One region of the Rhizobacter sp. P2_G4 genome, then DNA from elsewhere that is predicted to be linked to it. Evidence: riboswitches for the same ligand, from Rfam matches in the RefSeq annotation. Region 1 holds a riboswitch; the other holds the start of a gene.

Region 1 (7,100 bases):
TACAGCCAGGCCCGCCTGCTGCGCTCGCGCTTTCGCTTTGCCGGCGAAGTGCGCGCCGTCGGCGAGGTGCTCGTCGACATGGTGCCGCTGCTCAAGCGCACCGGCTTCGATGCCACGGTGCTGCGCCACGACCAGTCGCTCGACGCTGCTGAGCGAGCGCTGCGCTTCTTCCCTGGCCACTACCAGGCAGACGTCAACGAGCATCGCCCGCTGTTCGCGCGCCCACCCGAAGAAGCGTATTCCAACGTCGAAGATTTCAACCAGGCAGGGTCGGCCATATGAGCGCCATCACGCTGTATGACCGGCTGACGCCGGATTTCGATGCGCGCGTTGCGCATGCGGTCGAGGTGCTGAAGCAGGCCGCGGCCGAGCACCCCGGCAAGGTCGTGCAGGCCACCAGCCTGGGCGCCGAAGACATGGTGCTGACCGACCTGATCGCGCGCCACAAGATCGACATCGCCATCGGCACGCTGGAGACCGGCAAGCTGCACCCGCAGACGGTGGCACTGATCCCGCGCATCGAAGAGCGCTACGGCCTGAAGGTGGAGGTCTACCGCCCCGAGGCCGAGGCCGTGATCCACTTCGTGAAGAACTACGGTGAGCGCGCGATGTACGACAGCATCGATCTGCGCAAAGGCTGCTGCGGCATCCGCAAGCTTGAACCGCTGTCGCGCATGCTTGCCAGCCGCACGGCCTGGGTCACCGGCCTCCGACGCGAGCAAAGCAACAACCGCGGCGACGTGCCGTTCAGCGAGCCGGACGACAAAGGCCGCATCAAGTTCAACGCGCTGGCCGACTGGAGCTGGAACGACGTGTGGCACTACATCGCCGCGCACGACGTTCCCTACAACCCGCTGCATGATGAGTTCATGCCGAGCATCGGCTGCGAGCCCTGCACGCGTGCCATCGCCGTGGGAGAAGACTTTCGCGCCGGCCGCTGGTGGTGGGAAGACGAGAAGGCCAAGGAGTGTGGCCTGCACGTGCATGGCGCTGCTGACGACGCCAACGCGGCTGCTGTATCGATGATCGGAGAACACAAATGAACGCCCCGCTGACGGTGGAGCAATTGCTCCCCGCCCTCGACCACACCCATCTCGACTGGCTGGAAGAAGAGGCCATCTTCATCCTGCGTGAAACGGTCGCCGCCTTCGAGCGCCCTGCCCTGTTGTTCTCCGGCGGAAAAGACTCGTGCGTCGTGCTGCGCCTGGCCGAGAAGGCCTTCAAGTCGAAAAGCAAAGACGGCGAATACAAGGGCCGCCTGCCCTTCCCGCTGCTGCACGTCGACACAGGCCACAACTTCCCCGAAGTGATCGAGTTCCGCGACCGCCGCGTCGCCGAGATGGGCGAGCGCCTGGTCGTCGGCCACCTTGAAGATTCCATCAAGCGCGGCACCGTGCGCCTGTCGCACCCGCTGGAGTCGCGCAACGGCCACCAGACCGTCGCACTGCTCGAAGCCATCGAAGAACACCGCTTCGATGTGCTGATGGGCGGCGCCCGCCGCGACGAAGAGAAGGCCCGCGCCAAGGAGCGCATCTTCAGCCACCGCGACAGCTTCGGCCAGTGGCAGCCGAAGGAACAACGCCCTGAGCTGTGGACGTTGTTCAACACCCGCATCAAGCCGGGCGAGCACATGCGCGCCTTCCCGATCAGCAACTGGACCGAGCTCGACGTGTGGCTGTACATCGCTCGCGAGAACATCCCGCTGCCGAGCCTGTACTACAAGCACGAACGCCAGGTGATTCGCCGCAAGGGTCTGCTGGTGCCCTTGACCGAGGTCACGCCACCCGAAGCCGGTGAGACGGTCGAAACGGCCGAGGTGCGCTTTCGCACCGTGGGCGACATGACCTGCACCTGCCCAGTTGAAAGCCCGGCCACCAACGCCACCGAGATCGTCGCCGAGACGCTGAAGGTCACCGTCAGCGAGCGCGGAGCAACCCGCATGGACGATCGCACCTCCGACGCGTCGATGGAACGTCGCAAGAAAGAAGGCTATTTCTGACCCACCCCCGAAGCGCTGCGCGCCTCCCCCTCAAGGGGGCGCCGCCGGTGGCCTGGCAAAGCCAGTTCCACGGCGGCCGCTGGATCAAAAGCAATTGAGAATGAGATGACCACGCAAGCAATCAAAGACCACCGCGCACTGCGCTTCCTCACCGCCGGCAGCGTTGACGACGGCAAGAGCACGCTGATCGGCCGCCTGCTGTTCGACAGCCGCGCCATCCTCGCGGACCAGCTCGACACGCTGGAGAAGCGTGCCGCGGGCGCGCCCATCGACCTCTCGCTGCTGACCGACGGCTTGGAGGCCGAGCGCGAGCAGGGCATCACCATCGATGTGGCCTACCGCTACTTCGCGACCAAGGAGCGCAAGTTCATCATTGCCGATGCGCCTGGCCACGAGCAGTACACCCGCAACATGGTGACGGCCGCAGCCGGCAGCGATGCCGCCGTGGTGCTTGTCGACATCACCAAGCTCGATACGCATGCCGTGCCCGTGCCACTCCTGCCGCAGACGCGCCGTCATGCACTGCTGGCCCATCTGCTGCGTGTGCCCAGCATCGTCTTCGCGGTGAACAAGCTCGACGCGGTGAGCGACCCGGCGCAGGCCTTCGAGGCCGTCAGCATCGCGTTGCGCGACTTCGCCAAGCAGGCTGGCATCGAAATCGCCGGCATCATCCCGGTCTCTGCGCTGCGGGGCGACAACGTGACCCAGCCGCTGGACGCCACTTGGTACAACGGCCCGTCGCTGCTGCAGTTGCTGGAATCGCTGCCCGCGCTGCAGGAACGCAAGGACGGCGATCTGCTGATCCCCGTGCAATACGTCAGCCGCGAAGGCGAAGGCACCGGCAACCAGCCGCGCTCGCTGTACGGCCGCGTGGCCCACGGCCGCGTGAAGGCCGGCGACACGGTGCAGCTCTTCCCGAGCAACCAGATCGCCACGGTGGCCGAAGTGCGGCTCGCCGGCGAGGTGGTCGACGTGGTCGAGGCCGGCCAATCCGCCGGCGTGGTGCTCGATCGCCAGCTCGACGTGTCGCGCGGCGACTGGATCGCCACGCCGCAGACCATCCATGAAGCTCAGCGCTTCTCGGCCACCCTCGCCTGGCTCGACACCGAGCCTGCCGTGGTGGGCCGCAAGTACTGGGTGCGCCATGGCAACCGCTGGGTGCAGGCACGCATCGCCAGCATCGAAAGCCGGCTCGACATCCACACGCTCGAAGCGATCGAGGCCAACCAGCTCGCGGTCAACGAGATCGGCCACGTGATCATCGAAACGCAGCAGGCGTTGCCAGTGGAATCGTATGAATCCAACCGCGTGGGCGGCTCGCTCATCATCGTCGACCCCGCCAGCAACCGCACCAGCGGTGCGCTGCTCGTGAAGGGTGCCGCCTGATCATGGCCGGACGCGTGATCTTCATCGGTGCTGGCCCTGGGGCCGCCGACCTGATCACCTTGCGCGGGGCACGCTTGCTCGCGCAGGCCGATGTCGTGTTGTTCGACGCCCTCACCGACCCTGCCCTGCGCGACTTCGTACCGCGCGCCCGTTGGCTCGATGTCGGCAAGCGCGGCTTCTGCGACAGCACCGGCCAGACCGCCATCAATGCCTTGCTCGTGAAGTGCGCTCGGGAAGGCGGCACCGTGGTTCGCCTCAAAGGTGGCGACCCCAGCGTGTTCGGTCGGCTGGAAGAGGAGCTTCATGCGCTCGCCGAAGCCGGCATCGCCTGCGAAGTGGTGCCCGGCGTCACGGCGGCCATCGCGGCGGCAGCCAGCAGCCAGCGGCCGCTGACACGCCGCGGCACCGGCCGCAGCGTCAGCCTCGCCACCGCGATGACGCGCAGCGGCGATCTGAACGCCACCCGCACAGCCGACACCGAAGTCTTCTACATGGCCGGCAAGCAACTGGCCTCGTTGTCTCGCCAACTCATGTCCGCCACCTGGCCTGCGGAGACGCCGGTGAGCGTGGTGTCGCGAGCCGGCTGGCCCGACGCCTTGCACAGCGACCACACCGTGCGCACGCTGGCCGAAGCAGGCGTGCTGCACGCAGGCAGGCCGACCATCGTGACAGTCGGGGCCGGAGCACGTGCGCTGAACAGCCCTTTGCCAACAGAGCCATCCGTCGCGACCTGCGGCGAGCCTTTAAAATCAATGGCTTCGCCTGTCGGCGATGCCCGTCCAACTGCCACTTCAAAGCCAGAGCCATGACCCACGTCGTCACCGAAGCCTGCATCCGCTGCAAATACACCGACTGCGTGGACGTCTGTCCCGTCGATTGCTTCCGCGAAGGCCCGAACTTCCTGACCATCGACCCCGACGAGTGCATCGACTGCGCAGTCTGCATCCCCGAGTGTCCGGTCAACGCCATCATGCCGGAGGAAGACGTGCCCGGCGACCAGCAGCACATGATCAAGATCAACGCCGACCTGGCCAAGAGCGGCTGGCCCAGCATCACCAAACGCAAGGCGCCCTTGCCCGATGCCGACGACTGGAAAGACAAGACCGGCAAGCTGTCCGAACTGATCAAGTAGTAGTCAACGCAACACCATGGAATTGAACGTCAACGTGGAGATCTCCAAAACCGCCAACTCGCACGAGGGCCCGATCGAGACCGATGCGGTCATCGTGGGCGCGGGTCCGGTTGGCCTGTTCCAGGTGTTCGAGCTCGGCCTGCTGGAGATCAAGGCCCACATCATCGATTCGCTTGCCTACCCCGGCGGCCAGTGCATCGAGCTGTACCCCGACAAGCCCATCTACGACATCCCTGCCGTGCCCGTGTGCACAGGCAAGGAGTTGACCGATAACTTGCTGAAGCAGATCGAGCCCTTTGGTGCGACCTTCCACCTCGGACAAGAAGTGACTGTCGTGCAGAAGCAAGACGACGGCCGCTTCTACGTCGAGACCAGCAAGGGCACGCGTTTCCTCACCAAGACCATCTTCATCGCTGGCGGCGTCGGCTCCTTCCAGCCGCGCCTGCTGAAGGTCGACGGGCTCGACAAGCACAACGAGTCGCAGGTGTTCTACCGCGTGAAGAACCCAGCCCAGTTCGCGGGCAAGAACCTCGTGATCGTCGGCGGCGGTGACTCGGCCCTCGACTGGACACTTAACTTCGTGCAGGAAGGCCCGCACAAGGCGGAGAGCGTGATCCTGCTGCACCGCCGTGACGGCTTCAAGGCCGCGCCGGCCAGCGTTGCGAAGATGAAGGAACTGTGCGACGCGTATGAGATGCAGTTCCTCATCGGCCAGATCACCGGTATCGAAGAGACCGATGGTCGGCTCACCAGCGTGAAGGTCACCGGCAGCGACGGCATCACCCGCGTGGTGCCGCTCGATGTGCTGATGGTTTTCTTCGGGCTGAGCCCCAAGCTCGGCCCGATTGCCGAGTGGGGCCTGAACCTCGAGCGCAAGCAGATCGTCGTCGACACCGAGAAGTTCGAGACCAACACGCCGGGCATCTTTGCCGTGGGCGACGTCAACACCTATCCGGGCAAGAAGAAGCTGATCCTGTCGGGCTTCCACGAAGCGGCGCTCGCTGCTTTTGGCGCGGCGCCATACATCTTTCCGGAGAAGCGCATTCACCTGCAGTACACGACCACCAGCCCGAAGTTGCACAAGGTGCTTGGCGTCGAGACGCCGACGTTTGATTGAGCCCCCCAGTCGCTGCGCTCCTGCCCCCAAGGGGCGCCGCCTGGCGGCCCGGCAAAGCCGGTTCCGCGGGCGTGGCTTGATGAGGCACTTCGCTTCGCTCGTGCTGTTTGTCTGCTCAGCACCGTTCGTGCTGAGGTCTCGAGGCGCAGCGCATAGCAGTACGCAACTTCCCGATCTCTGAATCGGTTGATAATCCGCTCGCTGCGCGCTCTGCGCAGCACTCGCTAGGGGTGTTGAACGCTCGTTCTGAAGGCAGAGCAGCGGTCGACTGAGAAAGTCCCTTTGAACCTGATTGAGGTAATCCTCGCGCAGGGAAGCATGCACAAAAGCCCGGCCGTGTTCACGGATCCGTGGCCCGTGTCAGCCGACCTGCCATCGATCTATGGACATCACGATGGCAACCAATCGCTCGTTCCGCTTTTCACGCTCTCCCATTGCTGCTGCGGCCTTGTTGCTCGCCACGGTCGTCCATGCACAGACGACGACGCTTGCGCCTGTCACTGTCACGGGCAGGGCCGACCCTGCGGCCGGCGTTTCGGGCTGGGGCAATGTGCCCTTGTCGCAGACGCCGCTACAGGCCACCGTCCTCACCGCTGAACAGCTGAGTGACCGCGGCGCACTGCGCCTGGCCGATGTCGTGAAGATCGACCCGTCCGTCAGCGACGCCTATAACTCCGAGGGCTACTGGGACTTCCTTGCCGTCCGCGGTTTTGTGCTCGACAACCGTTTCAACTACCGGCGCGATGGCTTGCCCATCAACGCGGAAACCTCGATCCCGCTCGAGAACAAGGACCGCATCGAGATACTCAAGGGCACGAGTGGCATCCAGGCCGGCACCAGTTCGCCGGGCGGGCTGGTGAACCTCGTGGTCAAGCGCCCTACCGACGCGCCGCTGCGCAACGTGCAACTCGGCTGGCGCGAGCACGGCTCGGTGCTGGGTGCCGTCGACATCAGCCAGCGGTTCGGCGAGCAGCAGGTGTTCGGCGTGCGGGTGAATGCAGCCTATGAACACATCGACCCTCGGCTGCGTGATGCCAAGGGCGAACGCAACCTGATGTCGGTGGCAGGCGACTGGCGCATCAGCCCGAGCACGCTGCTCGAAGCCGAGTTCGAGACGAGCCATCGCTCGCAGCTGAGCCAGCCGGGCTTCAGCATGCTCGGCTCCACGGTGCCGGCGCCGGTCGATCCGCGCATCAACCTCAACAACCAGCCCTGGTCGCAGCCTGTGGTGATGGACGCGAACACCGCCTCAGTCCGCGCCACCCACAACATGGGCAGCTGGCGGCTCACAGCGCACGCCGCCACCCAGCGCTTGCGCACAGACGACCGCCTCGCCTTTCCTTACGGCTGCGATGCAGAAGGCAACTACGACCGCTACTGCAGTGACGGCACGTATGACCTGTGGGACTTCCGCAGCGAAGGCGAGCGACGGCGCACTGACGCGCTCGAGCTTGCCGCGCGCGGCG
Region 2 (7,100 bases), on a different contig from region 1:
GCCGCGCGCGACGAACAGGCCGTTGACGGCGGTGCTGACGCCTTGCGGCGCGTGACCCAGTTGCTCCACCAGCTCGGCCAGCGTGGTGCCGGCGGCGAGCGGCACGGGCCGGCCGTCGAGCTGCACGGCGATCGTGTCGGTCGACATCATGTCGCCATCTCCGGTGTGGTGGACGTGGCGCCGAGGCCGCAGCGCTGCAACGCGTCTTCCACCAGCGCGGGGGCGAGCAGCCAGCCATGGCGAAACAGGCCGTTGATGCGAACCAGCCCGGGCTCGATGTCGGCGCGTGGTTCGTTGTCGGGCAGGGCGGGCCGCAGGTTGACGTCCAGCCGCTGAATGCGGGCTTCGGCCAGCGCGGGCATCACGCTGTGCGCTGCCGCCATCAGCTCGACCGCGCTGCGCAGCGACATGGCCGAGCGGTCCTCGCTCTCGATCTCGCTGGCACCGACCAGCACCACGTCACTGGAGCGCGGCACCAGGTACACGCGGTGGCGCGGATGCAGCAGTCGCACGGGGCGGGCGAGGCCGTGGCGGGGCGCGTGCAGCCAGATGATTTCTCCACGTACACCGCGCACTGGCAGCGCGGGCCGTGCGCCGATTCCTCGCACATCGAAGACGCAGTCGAAGTGGTGCCATGAGCCGTCACTCAGGCTCAACTCGCCGGGGCGCAAGGTGTCGACCGACACGCCCCAATGCCAGTCGACGTCGGGCGCTTCGGCCTGTAAGGCCAGCATCGTGGCCACCGTGTCGATCTGCCCTTCCTGCGGCAGCAGCCAGGCGTGCGCGGCGCCTTGCAACGCGGGCTCCAGCGATTGCATGGCGTTCGATGACAGCGCCTGTGCTTGCGGTGTGCCGGGTGCTGCGGTCGACAGGCGCGCCAGCACGCGCTGCGCTGCGCCGCTGTCGCTGCGATGCGCCAGCAGCAAGCTTCCGCGCTCCGAGAAGTGCGGCCTGGCTCGCAAGGCCGACACGATCTCGCGCCACAACGCGATCGAGCGCCAGCCCAGCGCGGCCACATGCGCCGAGCTGTTGTCGAGCTCAGCCAGCGGGCTCAGCATGCCGGCCGCCGTGTAGCCAGCCGCCTGCCGTCCATCGAAGCTCGGCTGTGGCGCTTGTGCCGGGTCGAATACGCTGACGCGATGGCCGGCTCTCGCCAGCTTCCACGCCAGCAGCCGGCCGAGCAGGCCCGCACCGGCGATGCCGATGGTCGACGACATGGCTTCAGGTTTTTGCGTGGATCGGGATGTAAATCTCGCCGCCGCCCGCCTTGAACTGCGCCGACTTCTCGGCCATGCCGCTTTCCAGCGCTGCCGCGTCGGCCACGCCTTTCGCGGCCGCGTAGTCGCGCACGTCCTGCGTGATCTTCATCGAGCAGAACTTCGGCCCGCACATGCTGCAGAAGTGCGCGACCTTGCTGCTGTCTTTCGGCAAGGTCTCGTCGTGGAAGTCGCGTGCGGTGTCCGGGTCCAGGCCGAGGTTGAACTGGTCGGTCCAGCGGAACTCGAAGCGTGCCTTCGACAGCGCCTCGTCGCGTGCCCGTGCGCCGGGGTGGCCCTTGGCGATGTCGGCCGCGTGAGCCGCGATCTTGTACGCGATGATTCCCTGCTTCACGTCATTGCGGTCGGGCAGGCCGAGGTGCTCCTTGGGCGTCACGTAGCAGAGCATCGCGGTGCCCATCCAGCCGATCATGGCGGCACCGATGGCGCTGGCAATGTGGTCGTAGCCGGGCGCGATGTCGATCGTGAGCGGGCCGAGTGTGTAGAACGGCGCTTCGGCGCAGTGCTTCAGCTGCTCGTCCATGTTGGCCTGGATCAGGTGCATCGGCACGTGGCCCGGGCCTTCGATCATGGTCTGCACATCGTGCTTCCAGGCGATCTGCGTCAACTCGCCCAGCGTGCGCAGCTCGGCGAACTGCGCTTCGTCGTTGGCATCGGCACCCGAGCCGGGGCGCAGGCCGTCGCCGAGCGAGAAGCTCACGTCGTAGGCCTTCATGATGTCGCAGATGTCTTCGAAGTGCGTGTAGAGAAAGCTTTCCTTGTGGTGGGTGATGCACCACTTGGCCATGATCGAGCCGCCGCGCGAGACGATGCCGGTGCGCCGGTTCGCCGTCAGGTGAATGAAGGGCAACCGCAAGCCGGCGTGGATGGTGAAGTAGTCGACCCCTTGCTCGGCCTGCTCGATCAGCGTGTCGCGGAAGATCTCCCAGGTGAGGTCTTCAGCCACGCCGCCCACCTTCTCCAGCGCCTGGTAGATCGGCACCGTGCCGATGGGCACCGGGCTGTTGCGCACGATCCAGTCACGCGTGGTGTGGATGTTGCGGCCGGTGCTCAGGTCCATCACGTTGTCGGCACCCCAGCGCGTGGCCCACACCAGTTTCTCGACCTCTTCTTCGATGCTGGAGGTGACCGCCGAGTTGCCGATGTTGGCGTTGATCTTCACCTTGAAGTTGCGGCCGATCGCCATCGGCTCCACCTCGGGGTGGTTGATGTTGGCCGGGATGATGGCGCGGCCGCGTGCCACTTCTTCGCGCACGAACTCCGGCGTGATGATCTTTGGGATGCTGGCGCCCATCGGGTTGCCGCGCAGGCGCTGCTCGCGTGCTTCGTCGGCCAGGTACTCGGCCATCCATTCGCGCTTGCCGTTCTCGCGCAGCGCCACGTACTCCATCTCGGGCGTGACGATGCCGCGGCGTGCGTAGTGCATCTGCGTCACGTTGGCACCGGCCTTGGCGCGCCGCGGTGTGCGTTGCAGCGCGGCGGCGGCGCGGCGCAGTGCCTCGATGCGGTCGGCCTCGTAGGCCTCGTGCTTGATGCCGTCGTCCAGCGCATGGCGGATGCGGCCGGTGTAGCTCTCCGTGTCGGCACGCTCGGCGATCCATGCATCGCGCACGCCGGGCAGGCCGCGCGTCACGTCGATGCTTGCCGTCGGGTCGCTGTACGGGCCCGAGGTGTCGTACAGCGCGACGGTCTCGCCGTTCGTCAGGCTCACCTCGCGCAAGGGCACGCGCACGTTGTCGCGGCTACCGGTCAGGTAGGTCTTCTGCGAGGCTGGGAACGGCTCACGCGTGAGGGTGAGCAGGGCTTCGAGCTTGTCGGGTGCGTTCATCGAGGTTCCTTCGTGAGCAGTGGCTACGCATGCTCCGAAGGTGACCCCGGCAGCCCCGGCCACGATGGGCCTTGGGGTCAAGGGTGACAGCTCTTCTTTCGCCGGTACTAGCCGGATCAAGTTCGCGGGTTTGGTTGGTGACCATCTCAGCACGCTGTCCACGTGCACCCCGGAGCGAGGGCGATTGTGTGCCCATTTTTTGAGCCGGTCAACGCTCGGTTGTTCTCGGTCCTTTGACGCGATCTGTTCGAGTTTGAGAGCTTCGATGAGACGCGGCGTCTGGTACGGTTCGCGTTTCTCGAGCTCTCAGCCTGCATGTTCCGACCGACGACACATCTCGCCTTGCTCTGGGTTGCCATGATGTGTGCACCAGTCGGAGCAGCTCAGGCCATTGAGAGCCAGTGCTTCGGCACGGTGAGCAAGGGTCGGATCGAAGGCAGCGTGAAGCTCCCTGTCAGCGGACCCAACTTCACCGCATACAGCACGCTGGGCGCCACGGCCGGCCGCACGCATGTCCATTCGAAGGTCTCGGATGTGATCGTCTCGGCCTACGCGGCGCTGGCGGTTGCGGACCCGTCCGTCACCTACGTCTATGGGGAAACGGGTTGGCCGTCCGGCGGCCGCATCCGGCCTCACCGTACTCACCAGAATGGCTTGTCCATCGACTTCTTCGTGCCGGTGCGAAACAAGGCGGGCAAGTCGGTACCGCTGCCCACGGGCCCGACCAATCGATTGGGCTACGATATCGAGTTCGATGCGAATGCGAAGTACGAGGACTACCAGATCGATTTCGTGGCGTTGTCAGAGCACCTTTACCAGCTGCATGTCGCTGCCAAGGCCAGGCGTGTGGGCATTGCGCTCGTCATCCTCGACAACGCGTTCTTCCCGAAGCTCTTCTCTACGCCCCGCGGCCCCTATCTGCGGCAGAACCTGACGTTCATGAAGGGCAAGCCGTGGGTGCGCCATGACGAGCACTACCACGTTGACTTCAGCATGCCATGCAAGCCGGCTCCTGCGTGAATCAGATTCCTTGTACGCGGTCCGCCAGGTAGGTGTACTTGCTGCGTGAAGCGCTCAGGCGCTCGCTGCTCAACTCGGCGAACACGAGCGCCTCGTCGCGTTCAGCCACCATGGGCGCTTCACCATCGGGTGCCACCACGCAGCTCAACCCACCGTAACGCAGGCTGCCCTCGCTGCCGCAGTAGTTGGCATAGGCCACGAACACCTGGTTCTCGACGGCGCGCGCCGGCACAAGCACACGGGTGACGACGTCGAAGGCTTCCATGTTGGCGGTTGGCACGATGATGGCATCGGCACCCGCGATGGCGAGGCGGCGTGCGGTTTCGGGGAACTCGATGTCGTAGCAGATGCACAGGCCGATGCGCCAGCCGTTCAGCGAGCCCAGCGCTTCGCTGGCGTCTCCGGGCATGAACATCGAGCGGTCGAGGTCGCCGTAGAGACAGGTCTTGCGGCAGCGGCCGAGCGTGCTGCCATCGGCGCCGAGCAACTGCGCGGCGTTGTAGACGCTGCCGTTCTGGCCGCGTTCCGGGTAGCCGTAGGCGAGAGCGATGCCGTGGCAGCGCGCGATCTCGGCTGCGGCTTGTGCGCTCGGGCCGTCCGCCGCTTCGGCGAGCCGTTGCACGGCGTCGACCCCGATGTCGTAGCCGCTCAGGAACATCTCCGGGCAGACCAGCAGCTCGGCGCCTTGCGCGCGCGCGATGGCGGCCTGCCTGTCAAGCCGCTGCAGATTGCCCGCCACGTCCAGCGGCAGCGGGTTGCATTGCCAGAGCGCGACGCGAAGCGTGGGTGACACGGCGCTTACTCCGGCAGGGCGATCGGGCCGATCTCTCGGAACACATCGCCGGGGCCCGGGTTGTCGGCATGCGTGGCCCCGCCGAAATGGCGGACGATGCCCCACACCGCATTCAGCGAGGTCTGCACCGCGCCTTCGACCCACGCGGGCGTGAACGACACGTCGTCGCCGGCGATGAAGATGCCACGCTGCGCAGCCGGCATCGCGTCTTGCATGAAGTGCGCGTACATGCGCTGGTTGTAGCGGTAGTGGCCGGGCAGCGCGCCCTTGAACGCGCCCAGGAAGTGCGGGTCGGCCTCCCACGAGACGGTGATCGGGTCACCGATGATGTGGCTCGCGATGTCGACGTTGGGGTAGATCTTCTTCAGCGAATCGAGCGCCAGGCGCACGCGCTTTTCAACCGAGTGCGGCAGCATCTTCAGTGCATCGCCCATCCACGAATACGTGAGGCAGATGACGCCGGGCTTGCCGGGTCCGTGGTCGAAGAGGTAGGTGCCGCGGGTGAGCCGGTCGGTCAGCGTCATGCTCATCACGTCGCGGCCGGTCACCGGGTCCTTGTCTTTCCAGAACGGCCGGTCGACCATCACGAAGGTCTTGGACGACTGCATGTAGCGCGTGCGGTCGAGCGCCATCCACATCTTGTGCGAGAAGAGCGTCTCTTCACAGTCGATCTGCGTCGTCAGCAGCCAGCTCTGGCAGGTGGCGAGCACCGCGGCGTAGCGGCGAGTGTCGCCCCAGCAGTCGGTGAGGGCCAGACGCCCGTCGGCCTCGCGGCGGATGCGCGCGACACCGGCGCGCGTAGCGCCTGCGTGCAGCGAGGCGAGCGTCGTGCCCTGCGGCCAGTGCGCCATCTGCTCGGGCGCGTGCTGCCATAGGCCGATTGGCACTTGGTCGACGCCGCCGACGATGAGCCGCTGGTTCTCGTCGAAGGCGTTCACCACGACACGCAATATCTCAAGCATCGAGTTGGGGAAATCGGAGTCCCAGCCGCCGGTGCCGAAGCCCACCTGGCCGAACACTTCGCGGTGGTGGAACGACAGTTTCGAGAAGGCCTTCGACGTGGCCACGAAGTCGTAGAACGTGCGGTCATCCCACAGCGGCACGAGCCGGTTCCACAGGGCCTTGAGCGCCTTCACGTCGCGGTGGCGAATGGCGTCTTGCACGGCGTTGAAGTTGGCGCCGTCTTCCAGCGCCTCGGCCCAGGCCTGCGCCACTTCACGAAAGAGCGGCGGCAGGTCGTCGAGGTGGCGCGCGTAGTGGGTTTCGCCTTCCAGATCGATCACCGTGCTGCCCGATGCGTCGGTCAGCGGGTTGGGGAAGGGCTCGGACTTCAGTCCGAGCTGGTCGACGTAGTGATAGAAGGCCGTCGAAGAGATCGGGAAGCGCATGCCGCCGAGTTCGGCGATCACGCCCGCCGGCCCCTCGAAGCGCTGCGAGCGCAGGCGCCCACCCATCTTCGAGGCTTCGTAGACGACGGGCTTCAAGCCCAGCTTCATCAGCTCGTAGGCGGCCACCAGGCCCGCCATGCCCGCACCGATGATCGCGACCTCGGCACCGTGGTGCGCTGTGGGGATGGAACCCAGCCCGGCCGGGTGCTTGATCCAGTCGTCGAACGCGAACGGGAAGTCGGGGCTGAAGCCGGTGACGGGGCGGGGCGTTGCGTCGGCGGATGAAGGGATCAATGTCATGCGGGGCTCGGCCTTGAAGGCAATCGGCGCTGGTTGCCCAGCTTGCCTTCAATGGTACGAGCCCGACGCACTTGGCGCCGAAATGCGCCGTTCTAGTTTTGCCGCCTGTCGATCGCGGCGCGTGCGATGTCGAAGCCCGCGCTCAGCGCTTCGTCGAAGGTCGCGTAGTCGGTGATGTACTCGATCGTCCGGCTGGGCTCGCCATGCGGCGTGCCGTGGATCAGCACGGCGATGTAGCTGCCTTCGCGCACGACGTCTTGCACCACGTTCACATCGACCTCTCGCCCTTTGTAGCGCGCGAAGGCGCTGCGCGAGTCCGGGCGAGGCGACGTGATCCGGTAGGCCTGCAGCGTGGCCTCACCCACGGCAGGCGTGCGGTTCACGGAGGCGGTGCGGCCGGTGATCGAGGCCATCGCCATGCTCCCGTCAGGCCGAAGCCCGCATCCCGGTGGTGCGGGTGGCGCGAGCAGCGCGGGTTGAGATGTCGCCACGCA

Evidence for each region. A riboswitch is a leader RNA that binds a small molecule or an ion and turns the genes downstream of it on or off. The one in region 1 is predicted to bind thiamine pyrophosphate.
Region 2: it holds a riboswitch for thiamine pyrophosphate, as region 1 does, so the genes downstream of both, thiC (phosphomethylpyrimidine synthase ThiC) here and AC1DYS_RS23825 (TonB-dependent siderophore receptor) in region 1, are expected to answer to the same signal.

What each region holds. Positions count from the first base shown of each region.
Region 1 is NZ_JBFUFG010000007.1:300,755-307,854, forward strand. Features, by position in the region: gene AC1DYS_RS23790 (DUF934 domain-containing protein) at 1-282, shown strand, start outside; gene AC1DYS_RS23795 (phosphoadenylyl-sulfate reductase) at 279-1,043, shown strand; gene cysD (sulfate adenylyltransferase subunit CysD) at 1,040-1,999, shown strand; gene AC1DYS_RS23805 (sulfate adenylyltransferase subunit 1) at 2,105-3,385, shown strand; gene cobA (uroporphyrinogen-III C-methyltransferase) at 3,388-4,194, shown strand; gene fdxA (ferredoxin FdxA) at 4,191-4,517, shown strand; gene AC1DYS_RS23820 (NAD(P)/FAD-dependent oxidoreductase) at 4,534-5,634, shown strand; TPP riboswitch at 5,851-5,966, shown strand; gene AC1DYS_RS23825 (TonB-dependent siderophore receptor) at 6,029-7,100, shown strand, end outside.
Region 2 is NZ_JBFUFG010000010.1:58,030-65,129, reverse strand. Features, by position in the region: gene thiS (sulfur carrier protein ThiS) at 1-150, opposite strand, end outside; gene AC1DYS_RS26090 (FAD-dependent oxidoreductase) at 147-1,217, opposite strand; gene thiC (phosphomethylpyrimidine synthase ThiC) at 1,222-3,105, opposite strand; TPP riboswitch at 3,182-3,287, opposite strand; gene AC1DYS_RS26080 (penicillin-insensitive murein endopeptidase) at 3,421-4,125, shown strand; gene AC1DYS_RS26075 (carbon-nitrogen hydrolase family protein) at 4,127-4,918, opposite strand; gene AC1DYS_RS26070 (flavin monoamine oxidase family protein) at 4,924-6,606, opposite strand; gene AC1DYS_RS26065 (hypothetical protein) at 6,699-7,019, opposite strand; gene AC1DYS_RS26060 (hypothetical protein) at 7,033-7,100, opposite strand, start outside.